3 regions of the Flectobacillus major DSM 103 genome follow, and region 1 is predicted to be linked to each of the others. Evidence: riboswitches for the same ligand, from Rfam matches in the RefSeq annotation. Region 1 holds a riboswitch; each other region holds the start of a gene.
The links. A riboswitch is a leader RNA that binds a small molecule or an ion and turns the genes downstream of it on or off. The one in region 1 is predicted to bind thiamine pyrophosphate.
Positions count from the first base shown of each region.

Region 2: it holds a riboswitch for thiamine pyrophosphate, as region 1 does, so the genes downstream of both, thiS (sulfur carrier protein ThiS) here and FLEMA_RS0140860 (TonB-dependent receptor) in region 1, are expected to answer to the same signal.
Region 3: it holds a riboswitch for thiamine pyrophosphate, as region 1 does, so the genes downstream of both, thiM (hydroxyethylthiazole kinase) here and FLEMA_RS0140860 (TonB-dependent receptor) in region 1, are expected to answer to the same signal.

Region 1 is NZ_KE386491.1:3,997,972-4,001,257, forward strand. It holds gene FLEMA_RS0140860 (TonB-dependent receptor) at 1-1,437, opposite strand, end outside; TPP riboswitch at 1,549-1,645, opposite strand; gene FLEMA_RS0140875 (AAA family ATPase) at 1,730-2,710, opposite strand; gene FLEMA_RS72065 (DUF4350 domain-containing protein) at 2,738-3,286, opposite strand, start outside.
Region 2 is NZ_KE386491.1:4,668,760-4,672,045, forward strand. It holds gene FLEMA_RS73925 (2-hydroxyacid dehydrogenase) at 1-908, opposite strand, end outside; TPP riboswitch at 1,086-1,181, shown strand; gene thiS (sulfur carrier protein ThiS) at 1,403-1,606, shown strand; gene thiC (phosphomethylpyrimidine synthase ThiC) at 1,664-3,286, shown strand, end outside.
Region 3 is NZ_KE386491.1:2,243,851-2,247,136, reverse strand. It holds gene FLEMA_RS68365 (serine hydrolase domain-containing protein) at 1-19, opposite strand, end outside; gene FLEMA_RS68360 (hypothetical protein) at 39-503, opposite strand; gene FLEMA_RS0112225 (dihydrofolate reductase family protein) at 544-1,089, opposite strand; TPP riboswitch at 1,244-1,336, shown strand; gene thiM (hydroxyethylthiazole kinase) at 1,393-2,196, shown strand; gene thiE (thiamine phosphate synthase) at 2,189-2,830, shown strand; gene thiD (bifunctional hydroxymethylpyrimidine kinase/phosphomethylpyrimidine kinase) at 2,827-3,286, shown strand, end outside.

The sequences.
Region 1 (3,286 bases):
GTCGCCAAGTTTTGATGTAGAAGCATACTGAGCCCAAATAATTTCTCCAAAATTATTACCATCATATTGATTCCAAGCCCCACCAATATTGGCCGAAAGGCGTTTGTTGCCTTGATAATCAAAAGAAAATGTAGTACCATAAAAATGGTTTTCTAGCCATTTTTGGCGTACCAAATTGGTTTTGGTGATGGTATCTCTACCAATAATAACATTGGGCAAACCGTATTTCGAGAACTTATCTTTTTCCTTGAACTGCTCATAATACCCACGTCCATACGTGTAATGTAGGTTAAAATTGAATGTCCAATTGCTAGAAAGCGAATGCGATGTTAATAACTGATAGTGGTCTTGTTGATAATTGTCGGTTTGGTTATCGTAAGTATAAGAGTTATATGTTCGATTTGTGCTTAATAAGCTAGCGGGTACACCCTCCCAAGCTTGGTAAGTTTTTTCTTTTCCCGAAAATATATTGAGGCGAACAAACGATTTTTTGCCAAAATAAGCCCCCGACAAATAGAAAGATTTTAGGTTGGACGAAGCACGGTCGATATAGCCATCGGAAGTAAGTTTTGATAAACGAGCATCTAACGTAAACTTGTTGTTGAGTAGCCCCGAACCAACCAATATTGTATTTTTCAAAGTATTGAACGACCCATACGACGAATTAACTTCGGCATAAGCATCTTTTCTAAACTCGTTGGTCGACATATTGACAGTAGCACCAAAAGCCCCAGCTCCGTTGGTCGATGTACCTACACCCCTCTGAATCTGAATCGAGTTGACCGAGCTAGCAAAGTCGGGCATATTGACCCAATACACCCCTTGCGATTCTGCATCGTTCAATGGAATACCATTGATAGTAACATTGATACGAGTAGCGTCTGTACCACGAATACGAATACCTGTGTAGCCAACACCTGCACCTGCATCGGAAGTAGTAACCAAGGAAGGCGTAAAGTTGAGCAACTGAGGTATATCTTGTCCAAGGTTTTGTTTTTGTAAATCTTCTTTATTTACATCGCTGTAGGCAACCCCCGACTTTGCGTTGGCTCTGGTAGCATTTACAACAACCTCATCGGCCATAAAAGTACTTTTTTGAAGCAATACTTCTATTTTAGTATTTTCTTGTAAATCAATAGTTTGCTTAAATTTTTCAAAGCCTATAAAGCTTACTTTTATTTGGTACGAACCCTTCTTGAGGTTTTTGATGACAAAATTTCCTTGAGCATCAGAAATAGTACCTCGCATGGTATTTTCGAGAATAACAGTAGCACCAGCAAGGTTTTTTTTGCCATCCCAATCGGCTATTTTGCCCGAAATACTTACTTGTGCCGAAGCCGAAAGTAGGGTTATAAAAAAGAAGAAAATAGTAATAATTCCATGCAAAGGCCCGAAAGAAGCTTTTGGCAAAAGAATTTTAGTCGTTAAATTTTTCATTATTTTGGAAAACATAACGACAGGTAAAGGAGCCAAATCCTGTCAGATTTAACAATAATAAAACCCGTAAAAATTTGATTAATTTAGTAATATCATAGGTTGAAGTTCAACGTTTGATATTATCAAAATCCCTTCGTCGGCATTATCCGCATCAGGTTCAATGGGTATAATCTCAGCCCGTTGTTATAAGGCACCCCTTTTTGTGATTGTGTCACAAAGTTATGATGAAAATAGTATAGTTGTATTTTTCTGAGGCAGAAAGTTTAGATATAACCAGTTTTCTCAGACAAGATTATCTTGGTACTTCTATTTTTTGGACGATTTGTTTGATAATCTCTTCAGTTGTACCACCTTCCATTTCTTTTTCTGGGGTAAGTACAATCCGATGGCGTAATACCGAAGGCACCAATTCTTGAATATCTTCAGGTGTTACAAAATCACGACCTTTAATAGCCGCAAAAGCCTTTGAGGCATTTAGTAAGGCTACCGATGCTCGTGGCGATGCCCCCAAATATAAGAATTTGGAATGTCGGGTTTCATGAATAATCTTGGCGATATACTCTAAGGTTTTTTCTTCTACAATTACCAGACGTACTTTTTCTCGTAATTCTCGTAATTCTTCTGCTGTTAATATTGGATTGATGAGGTTGGCGGGGCTTTGGATAAAAGCCGTTGCACGAGTATGATGCCCCTGAAGAATGGCTATTTCCTCCGACAAATTGGGGTATCCAATCACTACCTTAAACATAAATCTGTCTAACTGAGCTTCTGGTAGGCGGTATGTTCCTTCTTGTTCAATAGGGTTTTGGGTAGCCATTACCAAAAAAGGAAATGCCATAGTGTATTGATTGCCAGCCGTGGTAATTTGTCGTTCTTCCATTACCTCAAACAATGCCGCTTGTGTTTTGGCAGGCGATCGGTTGATTTCATCAATCAAGATAATATTAGAAAAAATAGGGCCTTGTCTAAACTCAAAATCACTGATTTTGGGATTGAACACCGCTGTACCAATCACATCCGACGGCATCATGTCGGGGGTAAATTGAATACGACTAAAATTAACCGAAATAGTTTTGGCCAATAGCTTGGCTGTAAGGGTTTTGGCAACGCCAGGTACACCTTCCAGCAATACATGACCATCGGCAAAAATAGCCGTCAGTAATAAGTCGATAGTGTGCTGTTGGCCAACCACTATTTTGCTGATTTCGGCACGGATATTGGCTACTGCATTATGTAATTGACTAAGGTCTATTCTGGATTCAAGGTTCATGATGATAGTTGTGGGTGGTATGAGGCCAATTTAATAGTTTGTGTCGTGGTAAAAAGTTTCAATTAAGAAATTAAGATGTACAAGTTGTTTTTCTGAAATAGGTGGTTGCTGACGCTGTATCGTTGTGATATAATCTATCAATTCATCTACAGCCTGACGAGTTACCCCCGACTTATTACTAAGGTCATTTTTAAAGTCGTCGTCGATAATATGGGTTGTTAGGTAGAATTTATTACGCACAAAAGCCCAAAAATGAGCTATTTTTTTGTGAGCAATACTAGTATGGTCTTTATTGTTAAAATACAAAAGGCCAACCGTTTCGATAAAAGCCAAAGAGGTATCTTTGGGCGTTTCGATAATAGGAATAACTCGCTGTCGGCGTTTGGCTTCAAAAATCATAAATAACAGAATTCCTAAAATACTCAAATAATAAGCCCATCGCAAAGCTGGCTGACTAACAATATACCTAAATGGTGAGGTATCGTAGCTATCATCGCCAAGATTTTTTTGTGACTTAGCAATTGTCCTAAAACCTTTTCCAAAAGAAGGCATCTGAATATATTCATCCCAAAAAATAGT
Region 2 (3,286 bases), 670 kb from region 1:
GCCTCGTTGGTCAAAAATGCCTGATGCCCTGTAACAAGTACATTATTAAAGTTCATCAAATCGGTTAAGAGTTTGTCCTTCCCTTCAGTTGGAAAATGGTTTTTGAAGAAAATACCTCGCTCATTTTCATAAACATCGAGTCCTAAGTAGCCGATTTTCCTGTCTCGTAAGGCTTCTAATACATCAACCGTATTGAGTAGCCCTCCACGGCTAGTGTTGATAAGCATTACATTTTTTTTCATCAGTTCAAGCTGAGGCTTGCTAATCAAATGCTTGGTTTCGTCGGTAAGTGGGGCATGTAATGTAATAATATCGGAAGCCGCCAGAAGTTCGTCCAATTCTACAAATTTCATTTGCTCGGTCGATGTACGGTAGTTTTTCACATAGTTGTCGTACACCAATAATTTACAGCCAAAGCCTTTCAGAATATCAGCTACAACGCCACCAATAGTACCCAAGCCAATAATACCTACTGTTTTTTGGTACATATCAAAGCCAATCAAACTACTTAGTTCAAACTGATAAGCGTGCGATTTGGCGTTGGCTATAATTAATTTCCTGTTCAACGCCAGCATTAATGCCACCGTATGTTCGGCTACTGAATTGGGCGAATAATGTGGAACATTGGCAATTCTGATACCTAATTCACTGGCTACCTTTAAGTCAATGTGGTCGATACCTACCGAACGTGTGGCTACGTATTGGACACCCACTTGATGTAATTTGCGAAGTACATCACCAGAAGCATCGTCATTGGTAAATAGTACCACAGCATCGTATCCTTTGGCCATACTAGCAGTATCAAGATTGAGCGGTTTGCTGGTTACCGTTAAATCATGTTTTTGTTGATTGGCATCTAACAAATACGATTTTTCAAATTCTTTGGTACTATAAATTAAAGCTTTCATACGCAGGGATATTTTGAATGATTACCCAAAGATACAGGTATTCTGGGGGGGTGTTCCATGATAATAATCAGCTACCTAGCAAGCAATCGTCAGATACCCCAAAAATATAACACAGGCTTATTCTATAATAAAAAATACCAATTGCTTTTATCTTTCAGAATACTACAGTAAGTTTGTCGCAGACTTTAGGGGTGCCTTAATATACGGGCTGAGATTATACCCTTTGAACCTGAACAACGTAATGGTTGCGAAGGAAAAAGCAGAGCCGATTACCTTTTTGAGAATAACTGGGTTATTTTTCAGAAAAGCTCAACACAAGCTGTTTTTCATCAAGTCATATTGCTGGTAGATTTTATGACCCTTTGCTGGGGGTATTTACGGTATATGTTATGTATGGCTGTGTCGATGGGCTTACTCTTTTCTATCTTTTTTAGATTCAAGGATTATTTCACTTGCTCCTAGAGGTCTGTTGTTGTTTTAAACCCTAAACAATTATGACCCTTTTTGTCAATAATCAAGCATTAGATTTTCCAGAAGAAGTTACCGTGGCAATGCTCTTAAACGAGCAGCAACTCACACATCTCAAAGGTTTGGCCATTGCTGTCAATGATTGGGTTTTGCCCAAAACTGCCTGGGCAAATTATCGTTTTTCGCACAACGACCATATTACCATAATTAGGGCCAGTCAAGGTGGGTAATAATAGGGCATTTTTCCGACACTATCTTATTTCGTTTTACTCAACCTCAATATTTTCATGAAAAAATACCAAGAAAGTCAGCCAAGCGAACAGGCCATTAGCAGAACTCCGTTTCCCAACTCAAAGAAAATTTATGTAAAAGGACAAATCCATGACATAGAAGTGGCTATGCGTGAAATATCCCTTACCGACACCAAAATCAATGGAAGGGTTTTTACGAAAAATCCTTCTGTAACGGTTTATGATACCTCTGGGCCTTATACCGATAGCAATATCGAGATAGACGTAAGAAAAGGATTGCCCAAACTTCGTGAAAATTGGATTATCAATAGAAACGATACCGAACAGCTTACAGGTATTTCGTCGGAATATGGACAAGCACGCTTGGCTATGCAATCGCTAGATGAGCTACGGTTTAACTACCTATCGAATCCACGTCGTGCTCAAAAAGGCAAAAATGTTACACAGCTACATTATGCCCGCAAAGGAATTATTACGCACGAAATGGAATATATTGCCATTCGTGAAAACCAAAAAATTGAAGAAATACAACAACTAGGACATCAACATGCAGGATACAGCTTTGGAGCAAATACACCAAAGGGAGCTATTACACCCGAATTTGTCCGACAAGAAATAGCCGCAGGGCGAGCCATTATTCCTACGAATATTAACCACCCCGAAAGCGAACCCATGATTATTGGACGTAACTTTTTGGTAAAAATCAATGCCAATATAGGTAACTCGGCGGTTAGCTCAAGTATAGAAGAAGAAGTAGAAAAAGCCGTTTGGGCTTGCCGTTGGGGTGCCGACACCATCATGGATTTATCGACAGGGAAAAATATCCATGAAACACGAGAGTGGATTATTCGCAATTCGCCTGTGCCTATTGGTACAGTACCCATTTATCAGGCTTTAGAAAAAGTAGGAGGAAAAGCCGAAGCCCTAACATGGGAGCTATTCAGAGATACCCTTATTGAGCAAGCCGAACAAGGTGTCGATTATTTTACGATTCATGCTGGAGTACTACTTCGTTATGTACCACTTACGGCCAAGCGAGTTACAGGGATTGTGTCCAGAGGAGGGAGTATTATGGCCAAATGGTGTTTGGCACATCACAAAGAAAACTTTTTGTATACTCACTTTGAAGAAATTTGTGAAATTATGAAAGCCTACGATGTGAGCTTTTCGTTGGGCGATGGCCTACGCCCTGGTAGTATTGCCGATGCCAACGACGAAGCTCAATTTGGCGAGTTGGAAACTTTGGGCGAGCTTACCAAAATTGCATGGAAGCACGATATTCAGGTAATGATAGAAGGCCCTGGGCATGTGCCTATGCACTTGATTAAGGAAAATATGGACAAGCAACTCAAAGCGTGCGACGAAGCTCCATTTTATACTTTGGGGCCATTAACCACCGATATTGCACCTGGCTACGACCATATTACGTCGGGTATTGGGGCGGCTATGATTGGGTGGTTTGGCTGTGCCATGCTTTGTTATGTTACACCCAAAGAGCACTTGGGGCTACCCAACAAAAAAGACGTAAAAGATGGGGTGATTACTTACAAAATTGCAGCTCATGCTGCCGATTTGGCCAAAGGACACGTGGGGGCTCAGGTACGTGACAATGCTCTTAGCAAAGCCCGCTTTGAGTTTCGTTGGGACGACCAGTTTAAC
Region 3 (3,286 bases), 1.8 Mb from region 1:
ATCGAGTAAATAGGTTCATGATTTTGGAAAATTATAGATTAAAAAGCCCGAATCCAAGGTCTGCTAATAAGTGGCGAAAAAGCCCAAGGAATCGAACTTAGTATAAGAAGTAAGGCAATACCAAACCAAATAGCCAGTGTTTTGAATCGAGCCGTATCGTTATGTTGTTTTTTGCTTTTGACCGCTCCAATAGTTATAACTACTACAGCACTTAGCATAACGGTGATATGCTCCATACCAAAAAAGCGAATTTGTCGCAGGTGAATAGCTGTGCCAAAGTTTTGATAAAAATATTGTACAATAGGACTAATTACATACAATACCAAACCTAAAGTGGCTTGTGTATGAGCAATAGACAGCGTAACAATACGGAGTAGATTATCCTTTTTTTGAAAAGGACGGGCTTGCTTCCAAGCCCATAAAGCATTGAAAATAGCTATAACCAAACTGATAAGTACAAGCCAACGAACAAGGGAGTGTAATGCTAATAAAAATGAGTACATGATGTTGGTATTTAGTAAATTGTAATTATGGAAGTTATCCTTACACAGAAGAATTTAGGATTCGATAATGGAGCTGAACCAAACCTTTTTCATACGACTTTGTATCAACCAATTCTAAGCCCTGAGTAGGAATATTGCCCTGAAAAAGCCGAATACCATCACCCAGTAATATAGGAATTACCGAAATAATCAATTCATCAACTACTTTGGATTGTAGTAATAGGTTAACAATTGTAGCACCGCCATCGCAATAAATATGCTTTCCTTCCCGAGATTTTAGCTTTTGAACTAGTTCAGTAACATTTCCCTGATAAAAAGTAAGGTTTTGTCTGTTTTCAAGATATTGCCGTGTAATAACATACGTCTCTTTGTTGGCATGTGGAAAAGTATCTACCAGTTGCATCACTTTACTATAGGTTTTTCGACCCAAAATAACCGTATCAACAGTTTCGATAAAAGATTGATAGCCATAATCTTCTCCTTCTTTTTCAACCACCGAAAGGAAATCAAGGTTGTCGTTGTGGGTGGCAATATAGCCATCGAGGCTGGTAGCAATAAAAACGATAAGTTTACGAGGAATAAGCATTCTTTAAATTGATTAAGAAAAACGAGGTAGTTGTAATACAATAACGAGTAAATTTTTTGCAAAATTAAAACAAGACACCTTTCCTTCAACAAAAAAAGGATAAGTGGCAAAGCCAAAAATAACTTTGTTTATAGCTTATTCCTAGCTAATTTTACCACGGCTTTAGGGGTGTTCTGCAAAGAACTGAGAAATACCCTTTGAACCTGCCCCAGGTAATGCTGGCGAAGGGAAAAGTATTCAATCATTCTGCTATTTATATCGGGAAGCTCTGAGGCCATTTTATCGTATAACTAAAATGGAATAATGAAAGAGCAAATCTGGACTCAAATCGAAGCTGTTCGCCAGCAATCTCCTCTGGTACATAGTATTACCAATTATGTAGTGATGAATAATACCGCTAATGCCCTATTGGCAGTGGGGGCGTCGCCTATTATGGCACATGCTCATCCTGAGATGGCCGATATGGTGAGTATAGCGGGGGCTTTGGTTATAAATATTGGTACACTAGATGAATACTGGGTAAAAAGCATGATGCTGGCCATTGAGCAGGCCAATGTATCAGGAAAACCTTGGGTTTTAGACCCCGTAGGGGCTGGAGCTACGTTGTACCGCGACGAGGTTTTGCAACAGATTCTTGTTCAAAAACCAAGTATTATACGTGGAAATGCCTCCGAGATTTTGGCCTTAGCCAACAAAAATACTACCCAAACCAAAGGCGTAGATAGCACCAATGCCAGTACCGACGCTGTATTGGCTGCCAAGCAACTCAACGAAGAGTTTGGTAGTGTGGTCTGTATTTCGGGTGCAATTGATATTATTGTAGGGCAAGGCAAAATCATCAAGCTGTCAAACGGGCATCCACTAATGGCCAAAGTAACAGGAATGGGCTGTACTGCTACAGCATTAACAGGAGCGTTTGTGGCTGTAAATCCCCAAGGCCAATTTTGGGCAAGTGTATCAGCAATGGCCTTGATGGGTGTGGCTGGCCAAATTGCCGCTAATCTTGCCAAAGGGCCGGCTAGTTTACAACTTCATTTTTTAGATACCTTGTATCAATTAACCCAACAAGACTTTTTACAGTATATCCAAGTAGACGAATATGAATAGGCTTGAATTTCCGTATCGCTTGTATTTGGTGACCAACCAAGAAGCCTGCCTTGGCCGAGACTTAGTCAAAGTAACTGAAGAAGCCGTAAAAGGTGGTGTAGATTTGGTACAACTTCGTGAAAAAAATCTTGATGATAAGCAGTTTTTAGTAAAAGCTTTGCAACTGAAAGAAATGCTCAACCAGTACAATGTACCCTTGATTATCAATGATAACCTTTGGGTAGCCCAACAATGCTACGCCGAGGGGATTCATGTTGGTAATAATGATATGCCGCCTCATCAAATCAGGCATCGCTGGAACGACGTTGGTATTCTTGGGTATTCGATTGAATACGAAAAACAACTGGCTTTGCCCGATGCCGAGCTGTCAGACTACCTAGCTTTAAGTCCTGTGTTTGCTACCCCAACCAAGAACGATACCGTTACTGAATGGAAACTAGAAGGAGTGAGCCATATCAGACAATTAACTACTAAACCGTTGGTGGCTATTGGGGCTATCAATCTTCAAAATGCCACTAGTGTAATACAAGCGGGGGCCAACTGCCTTGCGGTAGTATCGGCTATTTGTTCGGCAAGCAAGCCTGCATTAGCTGCCGAAGCACTCAGAAATCAGATAGAAAAAGCATTGATATGAAAAAATATATTCCAGTATTAACCATTGCAGGTTCAGACAGTGGAGGAGGGGCAGGCATTCAGGCCGATTTAAAAACCTTTTCGGCTTTGGGTTGTTTTGGTACGTCGGCTATTACGGCTATTACCGTTCAAAATACCCTTGGAGTACGAGCTATCCATAGTATTCCTACCGATATTGTGGCTGGGCAGATTAGGGCTGTTATGGACGATATTCGGCCACGTGCTATCAAAATAGGAATGATTCATCGTGCCGATTTGGCCGTTGAAATAGCTAATGTTCTCAAAAACTACCCCGAAGTGCCAGTGGTTTTTGACCCTGTAATGGTAGCCACCAGTGGCGATAAACTGATTGAAAATGAAACCGTTTTGGCTTTGGAAGAATACCTATTTCCACTAGCAAAACTCATAACGCCCAATTTGGACGAAGCTACTATTTTGGCCAAAATGCCTATTGCCA